DNA from 2 places in the Pseudomonas sp. N-1-13 genome. Region 2 is predicted to be linked to the other one. Evidence: riboswitches for the same ligand, from Rfam matches in the RefSeq annotation. Region 2 holds a riboswitch; the other holds the start of a gene.
What was found. Region 2 has a riboswitch for cobalamin ahead of cobO (cob(I)yrinic acid a,c-diamide adenosyltransferase). Riboswitches for the same ligand answer to the same signal wherever they lie in the genome.
Positions count from the first base shown of each region.

Region 1: another riboswitch for cobalamin. It lies ahead of AC3I65_RS16235 (CbtB domain-containing protein); the one in region 2 lies ahead of cobO (cob(I)yrinic acid a,c-diamide adenosyltransferase).

Region 1 is NZ_JBYNRI010000001.1:3,619,507-3,634,061, forward strand. It holds gene AC3I65_RS16195 (amino acid ABC transporter permease) at 1-638, opposite strand, end outside; gene AC3I65_RS16200 (transporter substrate-binding protein) at 692-1,540, opposite strand; gene AC3I65_RS16205 (thioredoxin family protein) at 1,890-2,336, shown strand; gene AC3I65_RS16210 (phospholipase D-like domain-containing protein) at 2,494-4,140, opposite strand; gene AC3I65_RS16215 (vWA domain-containing protein) at 4,306-4,929, opposite strand; gene AC3I65_RS16220 (magnesium chelatase ATPase subunit I) at 4,983-5,984, opposite strand; gene cobN (cobaltochelatase subunit CobN) at 6,179-9,940, opposite strand; gene cobW (cobalamin biosynthesis protein CobW) at 9,944-11,008, opposite strand; cobalamin riboswitch at 11,108-11,321, opposite strand; cobalamin riboswitch at 11,522-11,744, shown strand; gene AC3I65_RS16235 (CbtB domain-containing protein) at 11,847-12,035, shown strand; gene AC3I65_RS16240 (CbtA family protein) at 12,047-12,742, shown strand; gene AC3I65_RS16245 (cobalamin biosynthesis protein) at 12,739-13,143, shown strand; gene cobM (precorrin-4 C(11)-methyltransferase) at 13,219-13,965, shown strand; gene nfuA (Fe-S biogenesis protein NfuA) at 14,157-14,555, opposite strand, start outside.
Region 2 is NZ_JBYNRI010000001.1:4,333,081-4,347,635, forward strand. It holds gene cobT (nicotinate-nucleotide--dimethylbenzimidazole phosphoribosyltransferase) at 1-179, opposite strand, end outside; gene cobU (bifunctional adenosylcobinamide kinase/adenosylcobinamide-phosphate guanylyltransferase) at 176-697, opposite strand; gene AC3I65_RS19485 (cobyric acid synthase) at 831-2,282, opposite strand; gene cobD (threonine-phosphate decarboxylase CobD) at 2,279-3,271, opposite strand; gene cbiB (adenosylcobinamide-phosphate synthase CbiB) at 3,264-4,172, opposite strand; gene bluB (5,6-dimethylbenzimidazole synthase) at 4,169-4,819, opposite strand; gene AC3I65_RS19505 (cobyrinic acid a,c-diamide synthase CobB) at 4,816-6,210, opposite strand; gene cobO (cob(I)yrinic acid a,c-diamide adenosyltransferase) at 6,207-6,818, opposite strand; cobalamin riboswitch at 6,897-7,133, opposite strand; gene AC3I65_RS19515 (hypothetical protein) at 7,293-7,877, shown strand; gene AC3I65_RS19520 (PQQ-dependent sugar dehydrogenase) at 7,945-9,255, shown strand; gene AC3I65_RS19525 (C40 family peptidase) at 9,356-9,889, opposite strand; gene AC3I65_RS19530 (C40 family peptidase) at 10,055-10,681, opposite strand; gene hda (DnaA regulatory inactivator Hda) at 10,893-11,597, opposite strand; gene AC3I65_RS19540 (AI-2E family transporter) at 11,779-12,852, opposite strand; gene AC3I65_RS19545 (DUF2066 domain-containing protein) at 12,884-13,942, opposite strand; gene purM (phosphoribosylformylglycinamidine cyclo-ligase) at 14,308-14,555, shown strand, end outside.

The DNA.
Region 1 (14,555 bases), 710 kb from region 2:
TCGAAATAACGCAGCAGCATGGCAATGAGGTAACAGGCCGCGACATACAGGGCCGTGGTCACCAGCCAGGTTTCGATCACCCGGTAGCTCTCCACGTTGATCTTGCGGGCGTAATAAGTCAGCTCCGGCACAGCGATCGCTGCCGCCAGTGAGGTGTCCTTGAACAGCGAAATGAAGTTGTTCGACAACGCCGGCAACACGTTGCGCAGCATCACCGGCACGGTGACGTAGGCCTTCACTTGCCACTCGCCCAAACCGATGGCCAGCCCCGCTTCACGCTGGCCCTTGTGAATGCTCAACAGCCCGCCGCGGAACACTTCGGTCAGGTAGGCCCCGGCGTACAGCGAGAGCGTGATGACGAACGAGGGAATTTTGTCCAGGCGAATACCCAGGCTTGGCAAGGCGAAGTAGATCAGCAGGATCAGCACCAGGATCGGCGTATTGCGGATCACCGTGACATACACCGAGGCCAGCACCCGCAACACGCGGTGCTTGCTCAGCAGCGCGAACGCCATCGCCAGGCCGATCACGCAACCGATGGCGATCGACACCAGCGCCAGGGAAAGCCCCAGGCCGAGCCCCGCCAGCAAGGTGTCGAAATCGCGCCAGACGGCGGCAAAGTTCAACTGATAATTCATGGTCGGCAGTACCTTCAACGGGGCGCCCTCAAGGGCGCCCCGGGCTCACGGGATCATTTGAATTCGACGGGGAAACCGATGGCCGGCGACGGCAGCTCGACGCCGAACCATTGCTTGAACGATGCCGCATAGGTGGGGAATTCCACGCCGGTCATGGCTTCATGCAAGGTGGTGTTGACGAAGTTCAGCCAGTCCTGGTCGCCGCGCTTGACCGCGCAGGCATAGGTTTGCGGGCTCCAGGCGTAGGCCGGGCTGCGGTAGCGACCAGGGTTCTGCACCATCAGGTACTTGACCGAAGACTGGTCGGTGGCGGCCGCATCGGCGCGGCCGGAGTTCACCGCCTGATACATCAGATCGACACTGTCGTACTGATCGACCTTGGCCTTGGGCAGCGCCTGGTGCACCAATTCCTCGGCGTAGACGTTCTGCAGCACAGCCACGGTGACGTCATCGCCGGCGGCCTTGAGGTCTTCGATTTCCTTGTACTTGCTGTTGGCCGGCAGCAGCAGGCCCACGCCTTCGCGGTAATACGGCAGGGTGAACGCCACTTGCTGGGCACGACTGGCGGTGACGGTGATGAACTGGCAGCTCATGTCGACCTTGTCGGTCAACAGGTTCGGAATGCGTGCATCGGACGACTGCACCACAAACTCGACTTTCTCCGGGTCATTGAACAGACCCTTGGCCACCATCCGTGCGATGTCGATATCAAAACCCTGCAACTTGCCATCCGCTCCCTGGAAGTGCCACGGCGCATTGGTGCTGCCCGTGCCCACGATCAATTTCCCGCGCTGCAGCACGCTATCGAGCTTGCTGTCCGCCGCCTGAGCGACACCCATGGCAGCCGTCGTGGCCGCGAAGATAAAAACACACGCTTTGAACAAGGAAGGTCGGCGATGCATGGCAAGCACTCCTGAGTCAGTTTATTCCGCTATACCGGAACTTAGTATGTAACAACGGAATAGACAGCAGAAAGTGTGCCACAGGCATGCGGTGTATGGATAAGGAAAATGGAAAACCAATAAAATCAAAAGGATGGCACGCCCAGACGTTTCAATAGGAACGCGGGCATCTGCGCAGGGACTGCTACTGTTGGCTACAGCCTCGGGTAGCAAGGCCTCAGACAGGGAGCAAGCGAGGCTTTTGTGCACCAAAACGGAGCCACGCTACTGTCAACTCTGACAGTAGCGATGCCCGGCCGTGTTGCTTATGGTGGCAAACACTCGCTCTGTCGATGAAGGGAAGCCCGCCATGAGTTCGTTCATCACTCACATCGCCTCATCGAAGGACTACCGCACGGCTCTCAAGACCTGGCGCCCGGTAGTCTTCTATTTCGGCCACCCCCACTGCTACGCCTGTAGCTGGGCCGAGCCGCTGTTTTGCAGCGTTGCCGAGACATTCAAGGATCGGGCGGTGATCTACAAATTGAGTACCAGCGAATCGCCCCGACACCCGGAAGTTACCGGGACACCCACGGTGCTGTTTTATAAGGATGGGAAGTTACGCCGCAAGCTCAAGGGCGTCGGTGATCAGGCCTCGCTGACCCAGAACTTTGCCGAACACATCGGCCGAACCAAACCCAGACGGCCGCGTCGTTCGCCTCGCCGTGACTTGCACTGGTTGCACGAGCAACTGCGAACCTTGTGCACCACCCGCCGGGCACGGGAGCTTGTAAGGTTGCGAGCAACGCTTGGATAACGGCGTGTTTCTTGGAATGGCAAATAAGTACCCTGTGGGAGCGAGCCTGCTCGCGATGGCGGAGTGTCAGGCAGTGTTGTACCTTCCGTGACAGAGGTTCATGACAGCTTCCTGGCCGATAAACAGCCCCATGCCATCACTGGGTAACTTACTGCACCTAGCGTCCGCAAAACCTCACTCTGGACAACATCCGCAAATCCCCGTCGCGGTAATAATCGTCCGTCCAGCTGTCATCCACCGCCAGCGGCTTGACCTGCTTGAGCGCCAGTTTTTTCGCGAAATAGCGAAAGCGGTAATGCTCGTAGAAGCGCAGCAGCTCAAGCCCGTAGCGGTCGGCCAGGTCGGTGTCGCCCTGAATGATCAGGTAGTTCTCGTCGTTGCCGCTGCTGGCCGCGGCACTCAGGTTGTGGCTGCCGCTGATGATGGTCGGCGTGTCGCTGGTGAAGTCGGTGACGACGGCTTTGGTGTGCACCAGCAGATTGCCTTTCTGGCCTTTCATGTTTTCCCTGAGCCAGCCCTCCAGGCCGGTATTGAGCAGCGCGGTGGCGGCGAATTCGGCGGTGCGGTCGGCATGAAAGCCAGTGATGCGGCTGGTGGTGTTCTGCAGGCCGTAACGCAGCACGTCGTCGTTGGGTTGACCGAGCAAGGCATCGAGGATCCGGTCGGGCAAGGCGAAGGCCGTGACGAACAGCAGGTCCTTGCGAGCGCCATTGATGATATCGACGAAGCGATCCAGGTCGCCCTCTCCCGTACGCGGCGAGAACCCGGTGAACAATGGCTCCTCGGGGACCATGGGGTTGTTCCGGTTGATCCACTGCCGCGTGGCCCCGACGTCCTCGGGTGCGGCCCAGATCTGCTCGAACACCTGGCGATAGCTGTTGCTGACCCGCGCGTCGTCCAGCACATGAATAACGTTGGCCTGGCGGTAGACGCCGTTGGCAGTGAAATTGGTGCTGCCGCACAGCACGGCCTCGGGGTGAAATGAACCGGTGTCGTCGACCTTGCTCAGCACGATGAACTTGTCGTGGAAAATATTGTGCGTGACGCGCCCGCGCTTGTTGGCCGCCGGCAGCGCTGCCAGACTGGCTTCGTTGCGCAATGTGCCGTCGTCTCCCGGCTCAGCGTGGTACAGCACCCGTACCCGCGCCCCCCGTGCGAAAGCGGCGTTCACAGCCTCGACGATCACCGGCAGTTCATATTCATAGATGGCGACGTCCAGGGCCCAACTGGCGTTCAGGGCCCGGTCGATAAAACCGGTCAAGCGCCCCAGCAAACCGTTTTCCAGCCAGCGGCGCGGCGCGTCGGGCCAAGCATCGATGGACAGATTTTTGTTGGCGTCGATCAGCGCATCCAGCTCGGGAAATTTGCGCTGGAAGGCCTGGCTCGCGGCCACGGCACGATTGAAAATGACCATCTGGTTGCTTGGCTGACCATCGTCACTGGTCACTGACACCTCAAGTGATTCCCCCAGTTGCGGCGCGTCAGGGCTGCCATAGGCCAGGTGCACACGGTAGTGAATTGCCACGCCTGGGTTGATGGCGTAGTCGGCCCAGCGAAATTTCTGCAACGGTGCTTTATCGCTCGGCGTAGCGCGAAATTGCGGGAACGTGTGCACCTTGTCGGGGAAGGTCAGGCTGTTGAACAGGAACAGCCAGGGCTTGACGCCGTGCTGCTTCTCGATGGCAAAGCCGAGCAAGCCCTTGCGCCGGGGTTCGGCCAGGTCCATGGCGAGCAATACACCGTTGGTGCCAGCGTAGGCCTTGACCCGAAAATCGTCCTGGGCGTTGGTGACGAGTACGCGCATGGTTCACTCCTGTGAGGTCTGGCTGAGCATAGAACAGCGATGCTTATTGAGCGTGCGGATCTGACACCGGGGCGATGCTATCGCGAGCAGGCTCGCTCCCAGAGGGGATTCATCGATCGAGTGTTAAATGTGGGAGCGAGCCTGCTCGCGATAAGGCCATGTCAGTCAGCGAACATCCGAGCCCGGTAGTCCTTCATCAATATGCCGATACTGCGCCCCCAACTGCCCCGCCAATTGCCGGCCCCGGCCCAGGCGAATCGGTCCGCGTTCGATGTCGATCAACAGGCTTGGGCAATCAAGGGGCGGCAGTGTCAGCTGCTGTTTGACTCGCCCATCGGTCATCAGCAACACCCGCTGTTGCTCGGTCGGGTAGCGCTTGCGCCGGGCCGTCAACCAGCGTCCGGCCTCGTTCAGCGCCGCCAGCAACGGCGTGCCGCCGCCGGCGCCCAGGCCGTCGAGCCAGTCCCGTAGCCCGGCCGAGGCCTTGAGCCCTTGCACCTGCCAGGCTGGTGCGCTGCCGCTGGCCGTCAGCAAGGCCAGCCGGGCGCGTTGGCGGTAGGCGTCATCGAACAGTTGCGCCAGCAGGCCTTTGCCATCGCTCAAGGCTTGATGACGACGAGTCGAGGCCGAGGCGTCGACGATGACCAGCCACAGTTCATGGGGCGAACGATGGCGTTGCTGAAAACGCAGGTCTTCACGCAGGCGTGGACGGCCAGCGAGCAAGGTGCCTGGCCAGTTCACCGCCCCGCTGGCCGCCGCTTTGCTGCGGCCCTGGCGCCCCTGGTCCAACCGTCCCGCACGGGGTCTGGCATTCACCCCCGCGGGCGAACGGGGGCGAATGCCTAGGGCTTTTTTGGCCAGCTCGGCACGTCACGCCGAGTGCCGGTGGGCAATGCCCGGGCCGGCAGGTCACCCCACTGGCCCTGGCCTTCGTCAGGCCTGGCGGTTTGATCGGCGGTGGCTGGCGGCGCCTGGGACGGCGCAGGGGCCGAAGGCTCGCGCCTGCGATGACGCAATGCAAACTCTGCGACCGCATCAATGTCCTCAACGGCAATGGCATCCGCCCCGCGCCACGCAGCATGGGCGCGGGCGGCCCGCAGCCAGACCAGGTCCGCGCGCAAGCCATCGACCCCAGCGGCAAAACAACGCTCGGTGATCTGCGCCAGCGCCTGGTCATCCAGAGGAATCTGCATCAACCGGTCGCGAGCCTGTTGGCAGCGTTCGCGTAACTGCTGCTGGGTCGGTTCCCACTCTGCGCAGAACGCCGCCGGATCGCTGTCGAAATCCAGCCGCCGACGAATAATCTGCCCGCGCTCAATCGGTGCGGTGTGGCCGTCCAGGGCCACGTTCAGGCCGAAACGGTCGAGCAACTGCGGACGCAATTCACCCTCTTCCGGGTTCATGGTACCGATCAATACAAAACGTGCCGGATGCCGGTGTGAGATGCCGTCACGCTCGATCAGGTTGGTGCCGCTGGCAGCCACGTCCAGCAACAGGTCCACCAGGTGGTCGGGCAGCAGGTTCACTTCATCGACGTACAACACCCCGGCGTCGGCCTTGGCCAAAACGCCGGGAGAGAACTGCGCGCGCCCCTCCCCCAGGGCCGCGTCCAGATCCAGGGTGCCCACCAGCCGCTCTTCAGTGGCGCCCAAAGGCAAGGTGACAAACTGGCCGCTGGCCAACAGGTCCGCCAGCCCCCGGGCCAGCGTGGACTTCGCCATGCCCCGTGGGCCTTCGATGAGCACACCGCCGATTTTCGGATCGATCGCAGCCAGGCACAGGGCCAGTTTCAGGTCATCGGCCCCGACCACGGCGCAGAGCGGGAAATGAGGGGTGTCGGTCATGTTGAACTCTCAAAGGTGGTCGGTAACGTCAGTGTGAAAAGAGTACTTGTGGCGAGGGGATTTATCCCCGTTGGACTGCAAAGCAGGCCTCCCAATGTGGACAAGAGGGTCGCTTCGCAGCCCAGCGGGGATAAATCCCCTCACCACAGGTCAACCCATCACAGGGGTTGTGTATAGCCCGTCGAATGGGCAAGTCAGCTGTCTTCTTCTATGTCCAACAACAAGTTCTCCAGCGCCTCTCGATACTCCCCGGGCTCCTGCCACATTCCGCGCTGCTGCGCTTCGAGCATGCGCTCGGTCATGTCGCGCAAGGCATCGGGGTTGTGCTGGCGAACGAAATCGCGGGTATCGGGGTCGAGCAGATAAGCCTCGGCCAGCAAGGCGTACTGGTGATCGTCGATCAACTGCGTGGTGGCGTCGAAGGCGAACAGGTTGTCCACCGTCGCCGCCAGTTCAAACGCACCTTTATAGCCGTGGCGCTTGATCCCGTCGATCCACTTCGGATTGGCCGCCCGGGAACGAATGACGCGGTTGAGCTCTTCTTTCAACGTGCGGATCTTGGGCAAGTCCGGCTGGCTGTGGTCGCCGTGGTAACTGGCCGCCGTTGCGCCGCCAAGGGTCTCCACCGCCGCCAGCATGCCGCCCTGGAATTGGTAGTAATCGTTGGAGTCGAGCAGGTCGTGTTCGCGGTTGTCCTGGTTCTGCAACACCGCCTGCACCTGGCTAAGGCGCCGGGAGAACTGCTCCCGGGCGGCAGTGCCTTCATCGCCGGCGCCGTAGGCGTAGCCACCCCAATTCAGGTAGACCTGCGCCAGGTCTTCGCGGCTCTGCCACAGGCGGCCGTCGATGGCGCCCTGCACACCCGCGCCGTAGGCGCCGGGCTTGGCGCCGAAGATCCGCCACCCGGCCTGACGGGCCGCGACCTCAGGGTCAAGGCCCGATTCCAACAGGGCCTGGCGCTCGCTGCGCACCTTCGCCGCCAAGGGGTTCATGTCGTCCGGTTCGTCGAGGGCGGCGACGGCCTGCACCGCTGCATCGAACAGGCGGATCAGATTGGCAAAGGCGTCCCGGAAGAACCCGGAGACCCGCAGCGTGACATCGACCCGAGGCCGGTCCAGCAGACTCAACGGCAGGATCTCGAAATCGTCGACTCGCTGGCTGCCCGTGGCCCACACCGGACGCACGCCCATCAACGCCATGGCCTGGGCAATGTCGTCACCGCCGGTGCGCATGGTGGCGGTGCCCCACACCGAAAGCCCCAATTGACGCAGGTGATCGCCGTGGTCCTGCAAGTGCCGCTCAAGGATCAGGGACGCCGACTGAAAACCGATGCGCCACGCGGTGGTAGTCGGCAGGTTGCGCACGTCCACCGAGAAGAAGTTGCGCCCGGTGGGCAGCACATCCAGGCGCCCGCGACTGGGCGCACCGCTGGGGCCGGCCGGCACGAAACGCCCGCTCAAGGCATCGAGCAAACCGCGCATTTCCGCCGGGCCGCAAGCGTCCAGACGCGGAGCCACGACGCCGCGCAGGTTTTCAATAATGCTGTTCACCGTTTCCCAACCCGGCGCCTCAAGTTGCGCGACCACGCCCTCCAGGGCCTGCTCGATCAATTGCCCGGCGAACAATTCCAAACGTTCACGAGTATCGCCAGCGGTCCGCCAAGGTTCGTCGCTGAGCCGACGCAAGGCTTCGGGACAAGCGCCGGTCCAGGGTTCGGCCAGCGCACAATCCAGCGGATCGAAACCCAGCGCAAAGGCCTTGGCCAGCGCCCGCAGCAAACTCGACTGCGCGCCCTTGCCATCCCCCCGGGGAATGCGCAGCAACGCCAGCAAGGTGTCGATGCGCAACCGTTGTGTGGGCGACTCGCCAAAAATGTGCAGGCCGTCGCGGATCTGCGACTCCTTCAGATCGCACAGGTAAGTGTCCAGGCGCGGCAGCCAGATTGCCACGTCAGCGTCGCCGTCCAGTTGCAACTCGCGGTCGATGTGGGTCTCGCGCACCAGATTCAGAATGTCTCGCTGCAGTTCCCGGGCGCGGCGTGGGTCGAGCAGTTGCGCTTCGTAGTATTCGTCAGCCAACAGCTCAAGGTTACGCAGCGGCCCATAGGTTTCGGCCCGGGTCAGCGGCGGCATCAAGTGATCGATAATCACGGCCTGGGTGCGACGCTTGGCCTGGGCGCCCTCGCCCGGGTCATTGACGATGAACGGATAGATGTTCGGCAACGGTCCCAGCAGCGCATCCGGCCAGCAGTTTTCCGACAGCCCGACGCCCTTGCCCGGCAGCCATTCGAGATTGCCGTGCTTGCCGACATGAATCAGCGCGTGAACCCCGTAGGTGTTGCGCAGCCAGAAATAAAACGCCAGGTAGCCGTGGGGCGGCACCAGGTCCGGGTCGTGGTACACGGCGCTCGGATCGACCTGATAGCCTCGAGCCGGCTGGATGCCGACGAACGTCAGGCCCAGGCGCACGCCAGCAATCATCAGCCGGCCATCGCGGAACATCGGGTCCTGTTCGGGCGCGCCCCAGCGCTCCAGCACCGCCTGGCGATTGGCCTCGGGCAAGGCGTCGAACATGGCCCGGTAAGCATCCAGCGCCAGGCTCTGGTGACAGGGCCGTTGGTCAAGACTGTCCAGGTCGTTGCTTACCCCGCCGAGCAACTGCTGGATCAGCGCGGTGCCGCTCGCAGGCAGTTCAGCCGGCAGCGGATAGCCCTCGGCCTCCAAGGCCCGCAGGATATTCACTGCCGCCGCCGGGGTGTCCAGGCCGACGCCGTTACCGATGCGCCCATCCCGGGTCGGGTAGTTGGCGAGGATCAGCGCCACGCGCTTTTGCGAGTTAGGCAGGCACGCCAGGGTAGTCCAGCGCCACGCCAGCTCAGCGACAAAATCCATGCGCTCGGGCACGGCCCGGTAGCAGACCACATCGCTCTGGCTGCGCTCGCTGCGCCAGGCCAGGTCCTTGAAACTGATGGGGCGACTGATGATCCGCCCGTCCAGTTCCGGCAGGGCAATGTGCATCGCCAGGTCCCGCGGGCCCAGACCCTGCTCACTGGCGCGCCAGCCAGGCTCGTTGTCCTGGGCGCAGATCGCCTGGATCACCGGGATATTGCGGCGAAACGGTCGCAAGTGCGGCGCTTCGGGGCTCGATTGGGCGAAACCGGTGGTGTTGAGGATCACCCCCGCCGCCACCTCATCCAGCCAGTCTTCAACCAAGGCCAGGCAAGCAGGCTCCTTGAGGCTCGCCACGGCAATGGGCAAGGGATTGAGCCCCGCCGCTTGCAGACGCTGGCAAAACACGTCGATGAACGCCGTGTTCGCTGCTTGCAGGTGGGAGCGATAAAACAGCACCGCCGCCACCGGCTGCCCGGCCCGCCAGTCGCTTTGCCAATCACTCAGGCTGGCGTTGGTTCGTTCCGGATGGTAGATCGCCGTGCGCGGCAGGGTTTGCGGTTCGCCCCAAGGATAGTCGCGACCGAACCATTGGCTGGCCAGGTTATGGAACAGGTCCAGGGCATTGCCCAAACCGCCTTGGCGCAGGAACTGCCAGAGCCGGTCCCGATCCTCATTGGGCACGTTGCTCAGGTCGCTGAGCTCCGGGTCGGGTCGATCGTCCCCCGGCACCAGGATCAGCTTCACCCCGCGCTCGGCCAGTTCCATAAGACGTTCAATGCCGTAGCGCCAATAACCGATACCGCCATGCAGGGAAAGCAGGATGACCTTGGCGTGACGCAACACGTCGTCGAAATACAGATCCACCGAGGCGTGGTTTTGCACCTGCATCGGGTTGGCGAGGCGAAACTGCGGATAGTCGTCCGGCAACTGCCGCGCCGCTTCGGCCAGCAGCGCCAGGCTGGAGTCGCCGCTGCACAGGATCACCAGCTCGGCGGGGGTTTGTCCGAGATCGGCAATGTTGTCGTCCGACACGAAACCGCCGGGCTGGGTCCTGAGCAGGTGCATGGCTTAGACGCTGAGGGCGGCGCGCAATTGCGCTTCGAGCAGCCCGGCATCCAGCGCCTGGCCGATCAGCACCAGACGGGTCACCCGCGCTTCATCGGCGCCCCACTGCCGGTCGAAATGTTTGTCGAAGCGCGTGCCCACGCCCTGGATCAGCAAACGCATCGGCTTGCCAGGAATGGCCGCGAACCCCTTGACCCGTAGCACGCCGTGCTGGACCACCAACTGGGTCAGCGCGTCCAGCAGCAGGCTTTCGTCGGCCTGGGGCAGCTCGATGGAAATAGAGTCGAACGCGTCATGATCATGGTCGTCATCGTCGCCGTCATGGTGATGATCGTGATGGCTGTGGCGGCTGTCGATGTGCTCCTCGGAGCCGGCGCCCAGGCCGATCAACACTTCCAAAGGCAAGCGACCGCTGCTGGCTTCGATGACCTTGACCGCCGGCGGCAGTTCTTCGGCCACTTCCAGGCGCACCTTGGCCAGGTCTTCAGGGCTGATCAGGTCGGCTTTGTTGAGGATCACCAGGTCGGCGCTCGCCAGTTGATCGGCGAACAGCTCGTGCAGCGGTGATTCGTGGTCCAGGTTGGGGTCAAGTTTGCGCTGGGCATCGACCTGGTCCGGGAACGCGGCGAACGTGCCGGCGGCCACGGCCGGGCTGTCGACCACGGTGATGACCGCATCGACGGTGCAGGCGCTGCGGATTTCCGGCCACTGGAAAGCCTGGACCAGCGGTTTGGGCAGGGCCAGGCCCGAGGTTTCGATAAGGATGTGATCGAGGTCACCGCGCCGCGCCACCAACTCGCGCATCACCGGGAAAAACTCTTCCTGCACGGTGCAGCACAGGCAACCGTTGGCCAGTTCATAGACGCGACCGTTGGCTTCTTCTTCGGTGCAGCCGATCGAGCACTGCTTGAGGATCTCGCCGTCGATACCCAGCTCGCCGAACTCATTGACGATCACGGCGATGCGGCGGCCCTGGGCGTTGTCGAGCATGTGCCGCAGCAAGGTGGTTTTACCCGAGCCGAGGAAGCCGGTGACGATGGTGACAGGGAGTTTGGCCAGTGTTTTCATCGGATGCCCTTTGGCAAGGTGGCGGGCAAACGGGACGACAACCCGCACGCATGGGCGCACGCGGAAGATTTCGCCACCGGATCACCCCGCCCGGTTGTAGTGAGAATCTGTGTCGAGGCAGGTCTCCTGGCTGACGGCGGGCCAGTCATTCGACTGGCAGTTACTGCGCCTTCCCGTGCACCCTTGGTCAAGAGCATGCACAGTGGCCTTGCAGAAACATCACCGTTCACAGTTGCGGGGGCAGCCGCGGCTTGGACCGCGTTCCCTTCTTAGCTTCGGCCAATGCCGAAGAACCTCGAAGGCGCAAGGCTACGCAGGGTGTGGGGGCGGGTCAATGTCCGCAGGTGAGTTCTGTGGTGTCTTGCGGGCCCTATCGCGAGCAGGCTCGCTCCCACAGTAAATCTCGCCGATCACAAAATTCATGTTCAACAAAGCTCAACTGTGGGAGCGAGCCTGCTCGCGATGGGCGCAACGGGTATCAGCCAATTGACGCCCCGCCCCCGCCCATGCTCTCCTGTGCGCCTAGTTACGGGTGCCCTTCACAGGGTGAAACGGGAAACCGGTGAATCGTGTGCTTTACTTCAAGGCCACGTCAGTCCGGTGCTGCCCCCGCAACGGTAAGCGAGAGAAGCGTCAGATCCACTGTGCCTCACGGTATGGGAAGGTGACGCTTGTCGGCCAGGCACAAGCCCTGCCCCTCGCGAGCCCGGAGACCGGCCCATGACTCATGCATCAACAAACCCGCGGTGGGCGGGCGCTGTTCGAACCTTGGCGGGCCTGCGCCCGGGGTTTCATTGCGCTCGCTTCACCCGATGACAAGAGACCATAGGGAAGCGCCATGTCGACCATCAGCAGCACCGCCCGTACCGCCAGCAGCTCCACGACCCTGAGCCAGCGCCTGAGCGCGGCGATTTTCGCCTCGATCCTCGGTGCAGGCCTGGTCTATTTCGCCGGTTTCTCCCACATCGAAGCGGTGCACAACGCGGCCCACGACACCCGCCACAGCGCCGCATTCCCGTGCCATTGAGACCTGACGACATGATCAAGCGTATCGCGCAAACCGCCGGTTTCAGCGGGTTGCTGGCCGCCCTGCTGCTAACCCTCCTCCAGAGTTTCTGGGTATCGCCGCTGATTCTGCAGGCCGAAACCTACGAAAGCGCACCGGCTACCGAGCACCATGAGCACGCCGCTGGGGCCGTTCACTCCCATGATGCCCAAGCGTGGGAGCCGGAAGACGGTTGGCAACGACTGCTCTCCACCACCGGCGGCAATCTGGTAGTCGCGGTGGGTTTCGCCCTGATGTTGGCGGGCTTGTACACCCTGCGGGCGCCGACTCGCACGTCCCAGGGATTGCTTTGGGGTTTGGCCGGTTATGCCACGTTTGTCCTGGCCCCCACCCTCGGCCTGCCACCGGAGCTGCCTGGTACGGCGGCGGCCGATCTGGCCCAACGGCAGATGTGGTGGATCGGCACGGCGGCCTCCACTGCGGTAGGTATCGCCCTGATTGTCTTCGGCAGGCATTGGTTGCTCAAACTGTTGGGCGTGGCGACCTTGCTGCTGCCCCATGTCATCGGTGCGCCGCAGCCTGAGGTCCACTCGATGCTGGCGCCCGAAGCACTTGAAAGCCAGTTCAAGCTCGCCTCGCAATTGACCAACGTCGCGTTCTGGCTGGCCTTGGGCCTGGTCAGCGCATGGTTGTTCCGGCGTGGCGACCAGGCTCAGCACGACGCATGAGCACCGGGCCGATCCTGGTGGTCGGCCTGGGCTGTCAACGCGGCTGCCCGGCCAGCACGCTGCGAGAACTGCTTGATCAGACTTTGCGGGCACACGGCATCGAGCTCTCTGAGGTTCGCGCCTTGGCCAGTATCGACCTCAAGCGTGACGAGCCGGGCCTGCTGGAGCTGGCCGAGCAACTGGAGTTGCCGCTGACCTGTTTCAATGCCGAGCAATTGTCCAGCTACCAGCAGCGGCTCAGTCACCGCTCCGAGATCGCTTTTGAACGCACCGGTTGCTATGGCATCGCCGAAAGCGCTGCCCTGGCCCTGGCCGACCGGTTGGGCGCGACACCTGCGACGCTGTTGATTCCTCGCCAAAAGACCCCAAGCGCCACGCTGGCATTGGCGGTGACGTCGTAAAACCCGATAATTCGCGCCCTGGATCATGAGCGATCTTCATTCAAAGGGTCGCCCACTCACCTTTAGGAACCGGTCATGACCGTTTATTTCATTGGCGCCGGCCCTGGCGACCCGGAACTGATCACTGTCAAAGGTCAGCGACTGATCCGCAGCTGCGCGCTGATCATTTACGCCGGCTCCCTGGTGCCCACAGCCGTGCTGGAAGGCCACAGCGCCGAACAGGTGGTCAACAGCGCCGAGCTGCACCTGGAGCAGATTATCGAGTTGATCAAGGCCGCTCACTTCAAGGGCCAGGACGTGGCCAGGGTGCACTCCGGCGACCCGAGCCTGTATGGCGCCATTGGCGAGCAGATTCGGTGCCTGCGGGAACTGGACATCCCGTTCGAGATCATCCCCGGCGTGACCGCGACCTCCGCCTGCGCCGCCCTGCTGGGCGCCGAACTGACTTTGCCGGACGTGTCCCAAAGCCTGATCCTCACCCGCTACGCAGACAAAACCGCGATGCCCGCCGGCGAAGAACTGGGCAGCCTGGCGCAGCACGGGGCGAGCATGGCGATTCACTTGGGCGTCAATCATCTGGAAAAAATCGTCAGCGAACTGCTGCCCCACTACGGCGCGGATTGTCCGATCGCAGTGATTCACCGGGCGACATGGCCGGATCAGGATTGGGTGGTGGGTACGCTGGCTGACATTGCCGAAAAGGTCCAGGCCAAGGGCTTTCGACGCACGGCGCTGATTCTGGTGGGACGCGTACTGGGTAATGATGTGTTCAGTGAGTCGTCGCTCTACCGCGCCGGGCACGCGCATCTCTACAGACCCTGAAAACACAACTTTAAGAGCGAGCTTGCTCCCACAGGGATTTGCGGCGATTAAAAAATCGAACATCACCGCCGCCCCAATGTGGGAGCGGGCTTGCTCGCGAAAGCGGTGGATCAGCTTGCGCGGATGTCGGATCCGCCCAAAAAAAACGGCGCTCACGGGCGCCGTTTTTTTGTATCCGCAGCGAACACCTATCAGTAGTAGGCGTTTTCTTTCTGCGTGTGGTCGGTCACGTCGCGCACGCCCTTGAGTTCCGGGATACGCTCGAGCAAGGTGCGCTCGATGCCTTCCTTCAAGGTCACGTCGGCCTGGCCGCAGCCCTGGCAACCGCCGCCGAACTGGAGCACGGCGATGCCGTCTTCCACCACGTCGATCAGCGATACCTGGCCGCCGTGGCTGGCCAGCCCCGGGTTGATTTCGGTTTGCAGGTAATAATTGATGCGCTCGTTGACCGGGCTGTCGGCATTGACCATCGGCACCTTGGCGTTCGGCGCCTTGATGGTCAACTGGCCGCCCATGCGGTCGGTGGCATAGTCGACCACCGCGTCGTCCAGGAACGCTTCGCTGAACGAGTCGATGTACGCGGTGAAGCT
Region 2 (14,555 bases):
CAGAGTTGATCCAGGCTCGGCTTGACCTGCCCTTGCAAACCCGCCAGTTGCACCGCCACTGCCTCGAGTCGCCCCAGGGAACCGGCCGGTTTGGTCAGTTGTTGCTGACGAACCGCGGCCTGCTCCAGGGCCTGGGTGTCGAGGGGCTTGCACGGGTCCAGCCACCAGCGATGATTCATAACGCAGTACCTTTGAGAGTCAGGGGCAAGCCGGCAACGGTCAGCACGACGCGCTGGCAACGTTCGGCCAAAGCTTGATGCAGCCAACCGGCTTCATCGACATAACGGCGAGTCAACTCGCCCAGCGGCACGACACCCATTCCGGTCTCGTTGCTGACAAAAATGATTTCGCCCGGCAGCGCGCCAACGCATTCCAGTAGAGCGTCACGCTCGGCGTTCAACTGCTCGAGGTTGTCGAGCATCAGCAGATTGGTCAGCCACAGGGTCAGGCAATCCACCAACAGGCATTGCCCTGAACCGGCGTTATCGCGCAGCACCCGCGCCAGGGCCAACGGCTCCTCCACCAGCGCCCATTCGGCCGGACGGCGAGCGCGGTGTTGGGCGACCCGTTCGTTCATCTCGCCGTCCAGGGGTTGGCTGGTGGCGATGTAGGTAACGGGCAATCGGCTGTCTGTGGCGAGCTTTTCGGCCAGGCGACTCTTACCGGAGCGGGCGCCGCCGAGGATCAGTTGCAGCATGTTTTTTACCTTTCAAATTGGCGGTGTTGCTGCCGGCTTCATCGCGAACAGGCTCGCCCCCACAGTGGTTATGCGATGCATACAAGTCCCTTGTGGGAGCGAGCCTGCTCGCGATGAGGCCAGTGCAGCCACCCTAGATCCCACACAGCTCACGCAACAGCCCGGTATCCAAATGCCGCTCCACCAGATCCGCCAACCGCTCGATGTCCCGCTCGCGCAACCCGTGGTAGTCCACCGCCTGCACATTCTGCAACCCGGCCCAACGCAGCAAGGCGCTGCTGGCCGCCGCTGACTCGAACAGCCCATGCAGATAGGTGCCGAAAATCTGTCCATCCAGACTCTGGGCGCCATCACAACGCCCGTCATCCAACTGCACCGCCGGGTTTTCCAATGCCGGGCCTGAGGTTACACCGGCATGGATTTCATACCCGCTGACCTCGGCCTCTTCCAGGGCCAGTCGACCGCGCACATTGCGCAACTGCTTCTCGTGTTCCAGGGTCGTTTCGAAAGCCAGCAAGCCCAGCCCGGTGCTGGAGCCCGCGGCCCCTTCCAGCCCCAGCGGATCGTGGACCTGCTGGCCGAGCATCTGCAGACCACCGCAGATGCCTAGCAACTTGCCTCCATAACGCAGGTGACGATGGATGGCCGTCTCCCAACCGTTGGCGCGCAGGTAGGCCAGGTCACTGCGCACGCTCTTTGAACCCGGCAGGATGATCAAGTCAGCTGCGGGAATGGGCTGGCCTGGGCCGATGAATTGCAGATCGACCTGCGGATGCAGGCGCAGCGGATCGAAATCGGTGTGGTTGCTGATGCGCGGCAATACCGGCACCACTACCTTGAGCACCTGCTCGGCCTTGTCGGACTGCCGTTGATCGAGACCGTCCTCGGCTTCCAGATGCAGGTCCATCACGTACGGCAACACGCCAATCACCGGTTTGCCGGTGCGCGCCTCAAGCCAGTCCAGGCCCGGTTGCAGCAGGGCGATGTCGCCGCGAAAACGGTTGATGATGAAGCCCTTGACCCGCGCCTGTTCGCTGGGCGAAAGCAGCTCCAGGGTACCCACAAGGTGGGCGAAGACGCCGCCGCGATTGATATCGGCAATCAGCAGCACCGGACAGTCCACCGCCTCGGCAAAGCCCATGTTGGCAATGTCACCGGCGCGCAGATTGATCTCCGCCGGGGAACCCGCGCCCTCCACCATCACCACCGGATACGCCGCGCTCAAACGTTCGTGGGAGGCCAGCACCGCTTGCATCGCGATGGCTTTGTAATCGTGATAGGCCACGGCATTCATGGTGGTGACGGCGCGGCCATGGATAATGACCTGGGCGCCGGTGTCGCTGTTGGGCTTGAGCAGCACCGGGTTCATGTCGGTATGCGGTTGGAGACCGGCCGCCTGGGCCTGCACGGCCTGGGCACGGCCGATTTCACCGCCATCGGCCGTTACCGCGCTGTTGAGTGCCATGTTCTGTGGTTTGAACGGCACCACGCTCACCCCCTGACGCCTGACCCAGCGGCACAACGCCGTAACGAGAGTGCTTTTGCCGGCATCGGACGTGGTGCCCTGCACCATTACAGTGGTCATTGGATGTCCTTGGCGTAGGCCTCGAAAGCTTGCTCGAGGCGCAGGAATTCACCGTCATCGGCCGGCAACCCGAAGCGCAGGCTGCTGGTATGGGTAAACAACCGCAGAAGAATGCCGCGCTGGGCCATGAAATCGTAAAGTGCCTGGGCGTGCTCAGTGACCAGCCATTGGAACAACCCGCAGCCGCCCTGAGGCTTGAAGCCGTGGCGTTCGAGCGTCAGCGCCAGGCGCTGACTGGTGTCTTCGCAGCGTTGGCGCTGGCGGGCCTGGGCGTCGGTGTCCAGCAGGCACGCCTGGCCCACCACCCGGGTCGGCCCGCTGACGGCCCACGGCCCGACTTGTTCGGCGAGCAACTTGAGCAAGTGGCGCTCGGCCAATACAAATCCCAGGCGAGCCCCGGCCAGGCCAAAAAACTTGCCGAACGAACGCAGCACGATCAATCCGACCTGATGGGCATGGGCGGCCAGGCTCAGTTGTGGCGTGACATCCATGAACGCCTCATCCACCACCAGCCAGCCACCGCGCTGGGCCAATCGGGCATGCCAGTCCAGCAAGCGCTCGGGGCTCAACAGCAAGCCCGTGGGGTTGTTGGGGTTGACCACCACCAGCACGTCAAGGCTGTCGAGGAAGAAGTCCACCTCCGGCTCCAGCACTTCACGCACGATGTAACCACTGCGGCGCCAGGCTTCGGCGTGTTCGGCGTAACAGGGTGAGAGGACGCCGACCTTGCCGGCCCGACGCAGGCGCGGCAAGAGTTGGATGGCCATCTGCGAACCCGCCACCGGCAGCACATGCATGGCGCCGTAATAATCGCAGGCGGCCTGTTCCAACCCGTCATCGGTCTCAGGCAGGCGTGCCCAGGCCCGCGGTGCAATCGCCGGCACGTCGAACGGCCAGGGCGCCAGGCCGCTGGACAGATCCAGCCAGTGCGCCTCGGCAATCGCGTATTGCCGGGCCGCGTTGCGCAGGCGCCCACCGTGCTCAAGCATAAAACTCAGCTCCCAGGCAGAGAATCAGCAACCACAACCATACGCCACGCTGGACCAGTTGCCAGCCGCGATCAATGGCGTCGGCGTTCGCCGGCGCGCCTTCGCCCAAGGGTGGACGTTGATGCAATTGGCCGTGATACACCGCCGCGCCACCCAGTTCGACCCCCAGCGCACCCGCGCCGGCGGCCATCACGGGCCCGGCATTGGGACTGTCCCAGGTCGGGCCCTGGGTGCGCCAGCACTTGAGCGCCAGGCGGGTTTTTCCAAGCACGGCGTAAGTCAGCGCCACCAGGCGCGCCGGAATGTAGTTGAGCCCATCATCGATCTTGGCCGCCGCCCAGCCGAAACGCTCAAAGCGCTCGTTGCGATAGCCCCACATGGCGTCGAGGGTATTGCTCAGGCGGTACAACACCACACCGGGCGCGCCCGCGACGGCGAACCAGAACAGCGCGGCGAATACCGCGTCGCTGCCGTTCTCCAGCACCGACTCAGTGGCGGCACGGGCAACGGCAGTCTCATCCAGTTCGGCGGTTTCACGACTGACCAAGTAGCCGACCCGCCGGCGCGCTTCGTCCAGATCTCCACCGCGCAGAGCCCGGGCTACCGGCTCGACATGCTCCCCGAGACTGCGCAGGCCAAGGGCAAGGTACAGTGCCAGGATTTCCACCAGCCAGCCCACCAACGGCGCCCAGGACAGCGCCGTCGCGAGCAGGGTCAACGGCACCACGGCGATGATCCACGCCGTCACGCCATGGCTGCGCCAGCCACGCCCGCCGGAGTTGAAACGCTGTTCGATACGATCGGCAAAGCGACCGAACGCCACCAGCGGATGCCAGCGTCGGGGTTCGCCCAACAGCGCATCCAGCGCCACCGCGGCAGCACTGAGCAACGCCACACTCATGGGCTTACTCCCCAATGGTTTTCGTAGAGCAATTCATCCAGCGCACGCGGCTGCGCCCAGCCTTCCAAGGCAAGCATCGGTGCCGGGTAAAACCCCTCGACCGGCCCCAGGCACAATATTGCCAGCGGTTTGGCGCCGGCGGGCAGGCCCAACAGCTCGGCCAGGGCCTGGGGCTCGAACAGCGAAACCCAGCCCATCCCCAGCCCTTCGGCGCGAGAGGCCAGCCACAGATTCTGGATCGCGCAAGACAGCGAGGCCAGGTCCATTTCCGGCAGGGTTCGTCGACCGAAGACATAGCGCTCGCGATCATCCATCAACGCCGCCACCAGCACTTCGGCGCAGTCGTTGAGACCTTCGACCTTGAGCTTCATGAATTCATCGCTGCGCTCACCCAGGGCCTCGGCGGTGCGGATGCGTTCCTGTTCCACCAGTTGACGGATTTGCCCACGCAAGGCGCGGTCGCTGATGCGAATGAACCGCCACGGCTGCATCAGACCCACACTGGGGGCTTGATGCGCGGCTTCCAGAAGGCGACGCAGCAACGCTGGCTCAACGGTGCCGCCGGTGAAGTGGCGCATGTCGCGGCGTTCGGCGATGGCCCGGTAGACGGCATCGCGTTCGGCCTGAGAGAAAGCGGTGTCTGTCATGGCCGCTTCGCGAGCAGGCTCGCTCCCACAGGGGTCAGGTGATCGGAGGTGGGAGCGAGCCTGTTTGCGATAGCGGCCTCAGGATCAGGTGCAAACAGCGCGGCAATCGCCCTTGGATTCGACGGAAAATAGAAGTGCACATAGGAAGCCGTCATCCGACCCTGCCGGAAAACCGCCTCCGCGCCACGCCCGCCATTGGGACTATGACCTCGGGCAATCGGCTCCAGCCCGGTGCTGGTGAGGGAATGATGATAGGTATGCCCGCGCAAAGTGCCCTCCGGCAACTCCACCGATTGCAGCGCCAGGGCCGCCAGACGCTTTTGCATCTGCGCGTCACCGGCCAGCAACCCAAGCAGCTCGGCGCGGGTGCCGTCCACATCCGTCAACGAGTCCAACAGATAAAGCATGCCGCCGCATTCAGCCAGCAAGGGTTTGCCTGCTTGATGGTGCGCGCGGATCGCCGCCAGCATCGGCGCGTTTTGCGCCAGCGCAACATGGTGCAATTCCGGATAGCCACCGGGCAGATACAGGCTGTCCGCCGCCGGCAGTTCGCTGTCATGAATAGGTGAAAAGAAGCTCAGTTGCGCGCCCATGGCTCGCAACAAATCAAGGCTGGCGCCATAGGTGAAGGCGAACGCTTCATCCCGGGCCACGGCGATGCGCACACCTTCCAGCCACGGCTGCGCGGCAATCACCGCTGGCGCGACGAACTCCACAGCCGGCGGCAACGCCACTTCACAACTGCCAGCCAAGGCATCGGCGGCGGCGTCGAGGCGCAGGTCCAGATCATTCAATTCACTGGCCTGGACCAACCCAAGGTGGCGACTTGGCAGCTCGATACCGGTTTCCCGTGACAGGGCGCCGTACCAGCGCAGGCCTTCGGTCAGGCTGCCCTCGAGCAACTGCGCATGACGCAAGGTGCCGACCCGATTGGCCAGTACCCCGGCGAAAGGCAAGTCCGGCTGATACCGCGCCAGGCCCAGGGCCAGGGCACCGAAGGTCTGGGCCATGGCCGTGCCATCGATCACCGCCAGCACCGGCACGCCGAAGTGCCGGGCCAGATCGGCACTCGATGGCGTGCCATCGAACAGCCCCATCACCCCTTCGATCAGAATCAAGTCGGCTTCGGCAGCAGCTTCCCACAACAATCGACGACTCTCCTGCTCGCCGACCATCCACATGTCCAGTTGGTAGACCGGCGCGCCGCTGGCCCGCTCCAGGATCATCGGGTCGAGGAAATCAGGCCCGCACTTGAAGACCCGCACCCTGCGCCCCTGCTTACGGTGCAAGCGGGCCAGGGCGGCGGTGACCGTGGTTTTGCCCTGCCCGGAAGCAGGAGCGGCGATCAGCACCGCCGGGCAGTGACGACTCGCCAAGGGAACATCGCTCACAGTTCGACGCCCTTCTGCGCCTTGATACCCGCTTGGAACGCGTGCTTGATCATGCCCATTTCGGTGACGGTGTCGGCCAGTTCAATCAATTCCGGCTTGGCGCCGCGACCGGTCACCACCACATGCTGCATCGGCGGACGGGCCTGCAAGTCGCTCAACACCTGGTCCAGGTCAAGGTAACCGTGCTTGAGGGCAATGTTGAGTTCATCGAGCACCACCAGGCCTATGGACGGGTCGCTCAACAATTGACGCGAAACTGCCCAGGCCGCTTCAGCCGCGGCGATGTCGCGCTGGCGATCCTGGGTTTCCCAAGTGAAGCCTTCGCCCATGACATGAAAGCGCACCTGCTCCGGGAAGCGACGGAAAAACAGCTCTTCACCGGTGCTGTTACGCCCCTTGATGAACTGCACCACGCCGCATTGCATGCCATGGCCCATGGACCGGGCCAGCATGCCGAACGCAGAACTGCTCTTACCCTTGCCGTTGCCGGTCAGCACCAGCAGCAGGCCACATTCGTTGGGCGAGTTGGCGATGCGCTCGTCGATCACGGCTTTCTTGCGCAGCATGCGCGCCAGGTGGCGTTCGTCGCGATCGGGGGTGTGGGTCATGGGAGCTCTCCGTTGGGATTGGATAACGGCGGGCGGGCACAAAAAAGACGGCAACAAGCCTGGCATCGCCCACCGTGATGCCGTTGGATGAATCAGGCCGGTCTCCGGGCTCATGAGCGGCGTGATGCCGGGCTGCGCGCCTTCCCATGTCTACGGACACAGTGGCTGGTGGCCTGTGTAGTGCCAGGCGCAGCGTTGACTCATTTACCGTTGCGGGGGCAGCGCCGGGTTCGTATGCACTCACCGGCTTCCCTGTTTCACTCTGTCGACCCAACGATCGCCCGGTCACAGAGCACCTGAAACAAGCCGCGAAGGTTAGAGGGTTGGGGGTGGAGCGTCAATTAAAGCCGGCACAGGTTCAACAGCGGACATTGGCCCTGATCAATAAAATGACGCCAATCTTGTGCCATGCTGCGGCAAGTGATATCAAATAGGCATCACGACCCGATATCACAATAACAAGAGGGCAAAAGCATGCAAGGCATGATCATCAGCAATCCAAAACTGGAATTCCTGCGCCCGGTGCTGGAACGCTGGTTTGACTGTATCGACCGTTACAACGCCGTGCGCGGCGATAACGACACACCTTACTGGTTCGATGAAAAAGCCAATCTTGGCTTGCTCTCGGCCGCAGCCTGGATGGCCGAGATGGTCACGCTGCAGAACACCCCCACTCGCAAACAGAATGAAGAAGGCGAACGCAACGTCAGCGCCGATCTGTTCATCGCCGGCACCGAGGAGCGCGCTTTCATCCAGGCCACTCAACGCTGGCCGAAGGTCAAGAACCTCAATCTTACCCAGCCGCTGCTCGACATCACCAGCGACGCCAAACGTATCAGCTATTCCAGTGACCTGCGATTGGGCTGCCTGTTCGTCGCACCGCAAAAGGCCCAGCAGAGCGCCACGCCGGAAGAACTGCAGGACATGATCGATGAACTGCAGAAGGAAAATACCTGCGCCGTGGCCTGGTACTTCCCTTATGCCTATCGCAAGTTGCGCAATGAGGCCGGGCAGTATCATCCGGGCATCGCCGTGCTGTTCAAGCAGGCCCACGGCTGACCGGTTGAACCATCGCGGGTCTAAGCTTCTCTATGAATAACCACCATGCACTCATAGGGAAGCCCGCATGCTCAAGCCACCACACCTTCTGATCGTCGCATTGGCCGCAGGGCTTGTTGCTTGCGGCGAGTCCTCCACACTGCAGGTTTCCGACGGCACTGGCCCCTCGCCAAAACTGCCGGAACCGAACAAGACCCTGATCCCCACCGTCAACATTGCCGAGGCTATCGGCTGGCCGGATGGCGTCAAACCTACCCCGGCCCAGGGCCTGCAAGTGGGCGCATTCGCCGAAGGGCTGGATCATCCACGCTGGCTCTACGTGCTACCCAACGGTGACGTGCTGGTGGCAGAAACCAACGCACCGCCCAAACCGGACGACTCCAAAGGCATTCGTGGCTGGGTCATGGAGAAAGTCATGGGCCGCGCCGGCGCGGGAGTGCCCAGCCCCAATCGCATTACCCTGTTGCGTGATGCCAATCATGACGGCATCGCCGAAACCCGTACGGTCTTTCTGGAAAACCTCAATTCACCGTTCGGCATGACACTGGTGGGCAATGATCTGTACGTGGCCGACACCGACCGACTGATTCGCTTCCCTTATAAAGAGGGCGATACGCAAATCAAGGCGCAGCCGACCAAGGTCGTCGACCTGCCGGGTGGCACGCTCAATCACCACTGGACCAAAAACGTGATCGCCAGCCAGGACGGCAGCAAGCTGTACGTCACTACCGGTTCGAACAGCAATGTCGGGGAAAACGGCATGGAGGCCGAGGAAGGCCGCGCGGCCATCTGGGAAGTGGACCGTGCCAGCGGCAATCACCGCATCTTCGCCTCGGGCCTGCGCAACCCCAACGGCCTGGCCTGGGAGCCGCGCAGTGGCGCGCTATGGACCGCGGTGAATGAGCGCGATGAGATCGGCAGCGACCTGGTCCCGGACTACATCACCTCAGTCAAGGACGGCGCCTTCTATGGCTGGCCCTACAGCTATTACGGGCAGCACGTCGATAAGCGGGTCGAGCCACAAAAACCGGAACTGGTGGCCAAGGCCATCGCCCCGGATTACGCCGTCGGCCCACACACCGCGTCACTGGGGCTGACGTTCGCCGAAGGCAGCACCTTGCCAGCGCCGTTTACCGAAGGGGCTTTCATCGGGCAGCACGGCTCATGGAACCGTAAACCCCACAGCGGCTATAAAGTGATTTTCGTACCCTTCAACGCCGGCAAGCCGGTGGGGCAACCGGTGGATGTGCTGACCGGTTTCCTGAATGCAGATGAAAAAGCCCAAGGTCGACCAGTGGGTGTGGTGATCGACAAACAGGGCGGGCTGTTGGTGGCAGATGATGTGGGGAACAAGATTTGGCGGGTTTGGGCTAAATAACCGCTGAAGAAGCTGACCTGAACACTGGAACCTGTGGCGAGGGATTGTTCTCTCGCCACAAGAGCTCTGCTGAGCCGGCGCAAAAAGCGAACTTGAATCGTCAGGGATTACGCGCCAGATGCGCCGGTTGCAGCACACGCTTGGCACTCAGATAGGCTTTCTGCCAATAAGCCTTGGACAGGCTATCGAGCTTGACCGTACCCCCGGTCGCTGGCGCGTGGACGAAACGCCCCTCCCCGACATAGATCCCGGCATGGCTGACCTGAGAGCCACCGTTGGTGGCGAAGAAAATCAAATCACCGGTCTGCAACGCCTCCTTACCGACACTCGGGGCGCGCATACCAATCATCTCGCGGGTGGAACGCGGCAGGGAGATACCGGCCGCATCGCGATACACATAGCCGATCAGGCCACTGCAATCAAAGCCTGAATCCGGCGTATTGCCGCCCCACCGATAGGGTGTCCCCACCAACCCCAGCGCCCGGAATAGCACGTCTTCGGCAACCGGGGAAAAGCTTTGCGCGGGAGCGAATACCACCGGAGCCCGCGCTGGCGCAGGTGGCGGAGTACGGCTGGCGCAAGCGCTGAGCAGCGCGGCAAGGAGCATGAGAGCGAGGCGGGCCGACGTCGACATATGCAGAACAATCCTGATCTGGATGCGGCTTTTCTGCCGTGGGCATGAAAACAAAGCCGCCTGCGGAGTACGCAGGCGGATTGCCATCAATCAATGATCATGGATTCTAGCGGCTATGAGGCAAACTTCAAGTAAGACTTTAAGTTTGCCTTACAAACTGTGAGCTTACTTGCGAGCAGTGACCACGGTCGGTGCCATCGCGAGTGCGCGCTTGGCTTCGATGAAGGTCTTGCTCCAGTAGCTGTCGCCCAGGCTGTCGATTCGCACGCCACCGCTGCGACGGCTGCTGGAATGGATGAACTGGTTGTCACCCAGGTAGATACCGGCGTGACTGACGCGACCACGACGACCGTTGGTCGCGAAGAACAGCAGGTCGCCCGGCTCAAGCTCGTTACGAGCAACCAGCGGGGCCTTCACGTTGATCATTTCGCGAGTGGAGCGCGGCAGGCTCATGCCAGCCTCTTCGCGAAACAGATACCCGATGAAACCGCTGCAATCGAAGCCGGCCTCGGAGGAACCGCCAAAACGATAGCGGGTACCGATCAAGGACATGCCCCGCTCCAGGATGCTGTCAGCCAGCACCGGAAGCTGATAAGGCTTGCTGCCGGCGAAGTCTGCCAGCTCTTTGTCGGTGGCCATTTCTTCCTCAAGTGCAACAGAGGAAGACTGGGCAGTAACGGAATTTTGAACCTGTGGTTGTTGCGCTTGCTGGGACACTGGAGAGTGGGCAGCACAACCGAACAACAGGGTAACGAGTGCGAGAGGCACCAGGGGTGCGAAGCGACTTAGCATGGGCACGACCGTGGCTGAAGTTGTAAAGATGGCGAGACTATGCCCACTATCAAGCTCATTTGCAAATTCAATCGATGCAAATGTGACTTCTCGGTTTTAGGTTTACATCTAAGCGCCCCAACCGTTTTCAACCCTCTGCAGCCTGCAGCCCAGAAGGGACGCGGGCTGTGCCGTGGTAGAAACAGGCTATAAGCCACTATTGCTGCGACTTCTACCAGCCAAGGGTTTCTTTCAAAAAAGGGATGGTCAGCTTGCGCTGGGCCTGAAGCGACGCCTGGTCGAGACGTTCGAGCAGTTCGAACAACGCGCTCATGCTGCGGGTGCCGCGGGTAAGGATGAAGTGCCCGACCTCATCGGTCAGGTGCAGGCCACGCCGGGAAGCGCGCAGCTGCAATGCACGGAGCTTGTCTTCATCGGAGAGCGGGCGCATCTGGAAAATCAGCGCCAGGGTGAGACGGGACTTGAGATCGGCCAGCTTCACCGGCAGCTCCCGCGGCGACGTCGATGCAGCAATCAGCAAACGCCGGCCGCTGTCGCGTAACCGGTTGAACAGGTGAAACAGCGCTTCTTCCCAATCAGCCTTGCCGGCCACCGCCTGAAGATCATCCAGGCAGACCAGTTCGTACTGTTCAAGATTGTCGAGGATCTCCACGCCGCGATCCAGCAACTCGGCCAATGGCAGATACACCGCCGGCTCACCCAATTGCTCGAACCGCAGGCAAGCGGCCTGCAACAGATGCGTGCGCCCCACCCCGTCCTTGCCCCACAGATAAATCAGGCTCTCGGTCCAGCCGGCGTCGGCTTCGCAAAGCCGCTCGACATAGCCGAGTGCAGCGGCATTGGCGCCTGGGTAGTAGTTGATAAAGGTGGCGTCATCACGCAGACGCACACCTAGGGGCAGCTGAATCGGTTTCATGCTGACTGAACAGTTCCAAAAGAACCGTTAGTGGCCTCTGTGTAAAGTGCGCAAAGTTTATACCCGTGACGCGGACCGCACAATGCGCCGGACCACGAGCAAAATCAAAGGTTTGCAGCGACAGAACGATGGAGCGACGGTTTCCCTGACGCTGGGACAACCGCCGCGCCCGCCATTGGCGCTATAGCTCGGGGTCTTCGACGCCACTGTAGATGTCTGAATCCTTGTACAGATCGTGCATATGACGCACCAGCACCATGATCACCGCCGCCACCGGCAGCGCCAGCAGGACCCCGGTAAAACCGAACAACTCACCCCCTGCCAGGATCGCAAAGATCACCGCCACTGGATGCAGGCCGATGCGATCACCCACCAGCAACGGTGTCAGCACCATGCCTTCCAGCGCTTGCCCGACCATGAACACCGCCACGATGCCGACCATCGGGTACAGATCACCGCCAAACTGGAACAAGCCGGCAATCAACGCCGCGCCGATACCGATGACGAAGCCCATGTAGGGCACGATGGCCGCAAGCCCGGCGATCAAGCCGATCAATAGCCCCAGCTCCAGGCCCACCAGCATCAATCCCGCCGCATAGATGAAGCCCAGCGCCACCATCACCAACAATTGCCCTCGCACAAACGCCCCCAACACTTCATGGCATTCGCCGGTCAGGGTCATGATGCGTTCTTCACGATGGCGTGGCAGCAGGCTGCGAATCTTGGCCATCATCAAGTCCCAGTCGCGAAGCAGATAAAAAGCCACCACCGGAATCAACACCAGGTTCGCCAGCCAACCGATCAACGCCAGCCCCGAGGCTGTGGCCTGGCTCAACACCACACCGACGATGTCAGAGGTCTGGCCCATATGCTCGCTGATGGCCGCCTTGACCTTGTCGAACTTCCAGAAGCCTTCAGCCAACCCCAGCCTCGACTGCACCCACGGCACGGCAGTGTGCTGTAACCAGTCGAGCATCTGCGGCGCCAGCTCGTACAGGCGCATCAGTTGCTTGGCCAGCATCGGTATCAGCACCAGCATCAGAGCAATGACAATCAAGATGATCAGCCCAAACACCGACACCACGCCCCAGGTCCTGGACAAGCCGAGTTTTTCCAGGCGATCTACCAGTGGGTCGAACAGATAGGCCAGGAGCAACGCAACCAGGAACGGCGTGAGGATCGGATGCAGCAAATAGATGAACACAAACAGCAGGGCGACCCCACCCAACCAGAACCAACGCCGCGTATCGCCCATGAACCACTCCTAGCTATATAAGAAAGAAAAACTACCAGCGAAACCGCAGGTTGGCGGTCGGCGCTGGCGCTGGCGCGGCGGCCGGAATGGAGCCATCAGCGGCTGGCTGGGCCACAGGCACTGGCGCGACGGCTTCGCCAGCAGGAATTTCCTGCAGTTTCGCCAGGGCCAATTGCGCTTTCAACTGTTCGGCGCTGCCGTTGACCCGATAAATGATCCGGTCCCCTTCAACCCGCTGCAACTGCCCACCGAACGGCTCGAGCAAACGCCCAAGCGCCGCATAACGCTCCAGGTTCATGCCCTGCACTTCCAGCAGCTGCTCGGTGGCCACGCCCGGCTTGGTAACGAAACGCGGCGCCAGGCGTTGACTCACCGCCAGCATCACCGCATCAGCCAGGGCGGCAGGGTCGGCGCCCTGGGCATTGCCCTGCTCGCGCTGGTCACCCTGCCACAAGCGCCAGGTCGCCTGCCATTGGCCGCCCTCTTCCTTGGCATGGACCGCCAGCAAGGCGTCTGCACCATAACGCTGCGATGCCTCGCGCAGCGGGGCCGGATCACTGCCTTCCAGGTTTGGTGCGGTAGCAACGATCTGCTCGCTCAAATCCGCCAGGGGCAGGTGCAGCGGCAGGCCGCGGTGCTGGGCGGCGCGGCGCAGTGGCTCGGCACTGCCCTGGCCATCGCCTACCAGGTTGGAACCTTCAGCCGAGTCGTTCAGCCACCAGCCCAGGATCGCAGGCCGATTCGCGCCCCACAGCGACAAGCCCGCCGAGCGCAAGGCCCGGTCAGTGCTCGCTGGATCGAAATCCACCTTGAGGCTTTCCGGCGGCCCGGCGTCGTAACCATATTGAAGAATGATCTGCTGGGGATCCTTGCGGATCGCCGCCAGACCGGGATTCTGCGCGGCCTTGGCATCGCCGGTCAGGCGCAGCACCAGCGTGTCGAGGGCGCGCAAAGTCGCCTGGTCACGCTCTTGCGGGGCCTGGCTGCTGACCGGCTCGAGCACCTGATAGAGGCTATTGAGGTTTTCGGCATGGCTCGCCACGCTGATCAACGACAGGCAGCCCACAGACAAGAGTTTGAAAAAACGCATGGAAGATTCCCGGACATAACGGCTGGAACAGGCCGTGTGAAGAAAATTGAGCATGGCTGTGACCACAGCACCTGGCAAAACATTCACACACCCGCTGGAAGTTTCGCACTGTCATAACCATAGCCGGTTACCGCTACACCTTATACAGACGCATCGCGCAGCACCAATAGGAGAAATATCGGTTTTTTTCCAAGGATATGTCCCTGCCCGTCGGCGCGAGGATGGCCGCTGCCCCTCAAGCCTGATAAAATCGCGCGCCTTCGCAGACCGGCAATGGCTGGGCACCCGGAATAATTCGTACAACGGTTATTCAATGGCCCCGGCGGTCGGTCGTTACCCAGAAATCCCCCCTAAAGGCCTGGATCATGAGCAAGCAACCCTCCCTGAGCTACAAGGACGCCGGTGTAGACATCGACGCCGGTGAAGCATTGGTCGAACGCATCAAGAGCGTCGCCAAGCGCACTGCGCGCCCGGAAGTCATGGGCGGCCTGGGCGGTTTCGGCGCCCTCTGCGAGATCCCGGCCGGCTACAAGCAACCGGTGCTGGTTTCGGGCACTGACGGCGTCGGCACCAAGCTGCGTCTGGCCCTGAACCTGAACAAGCACGACAGCAT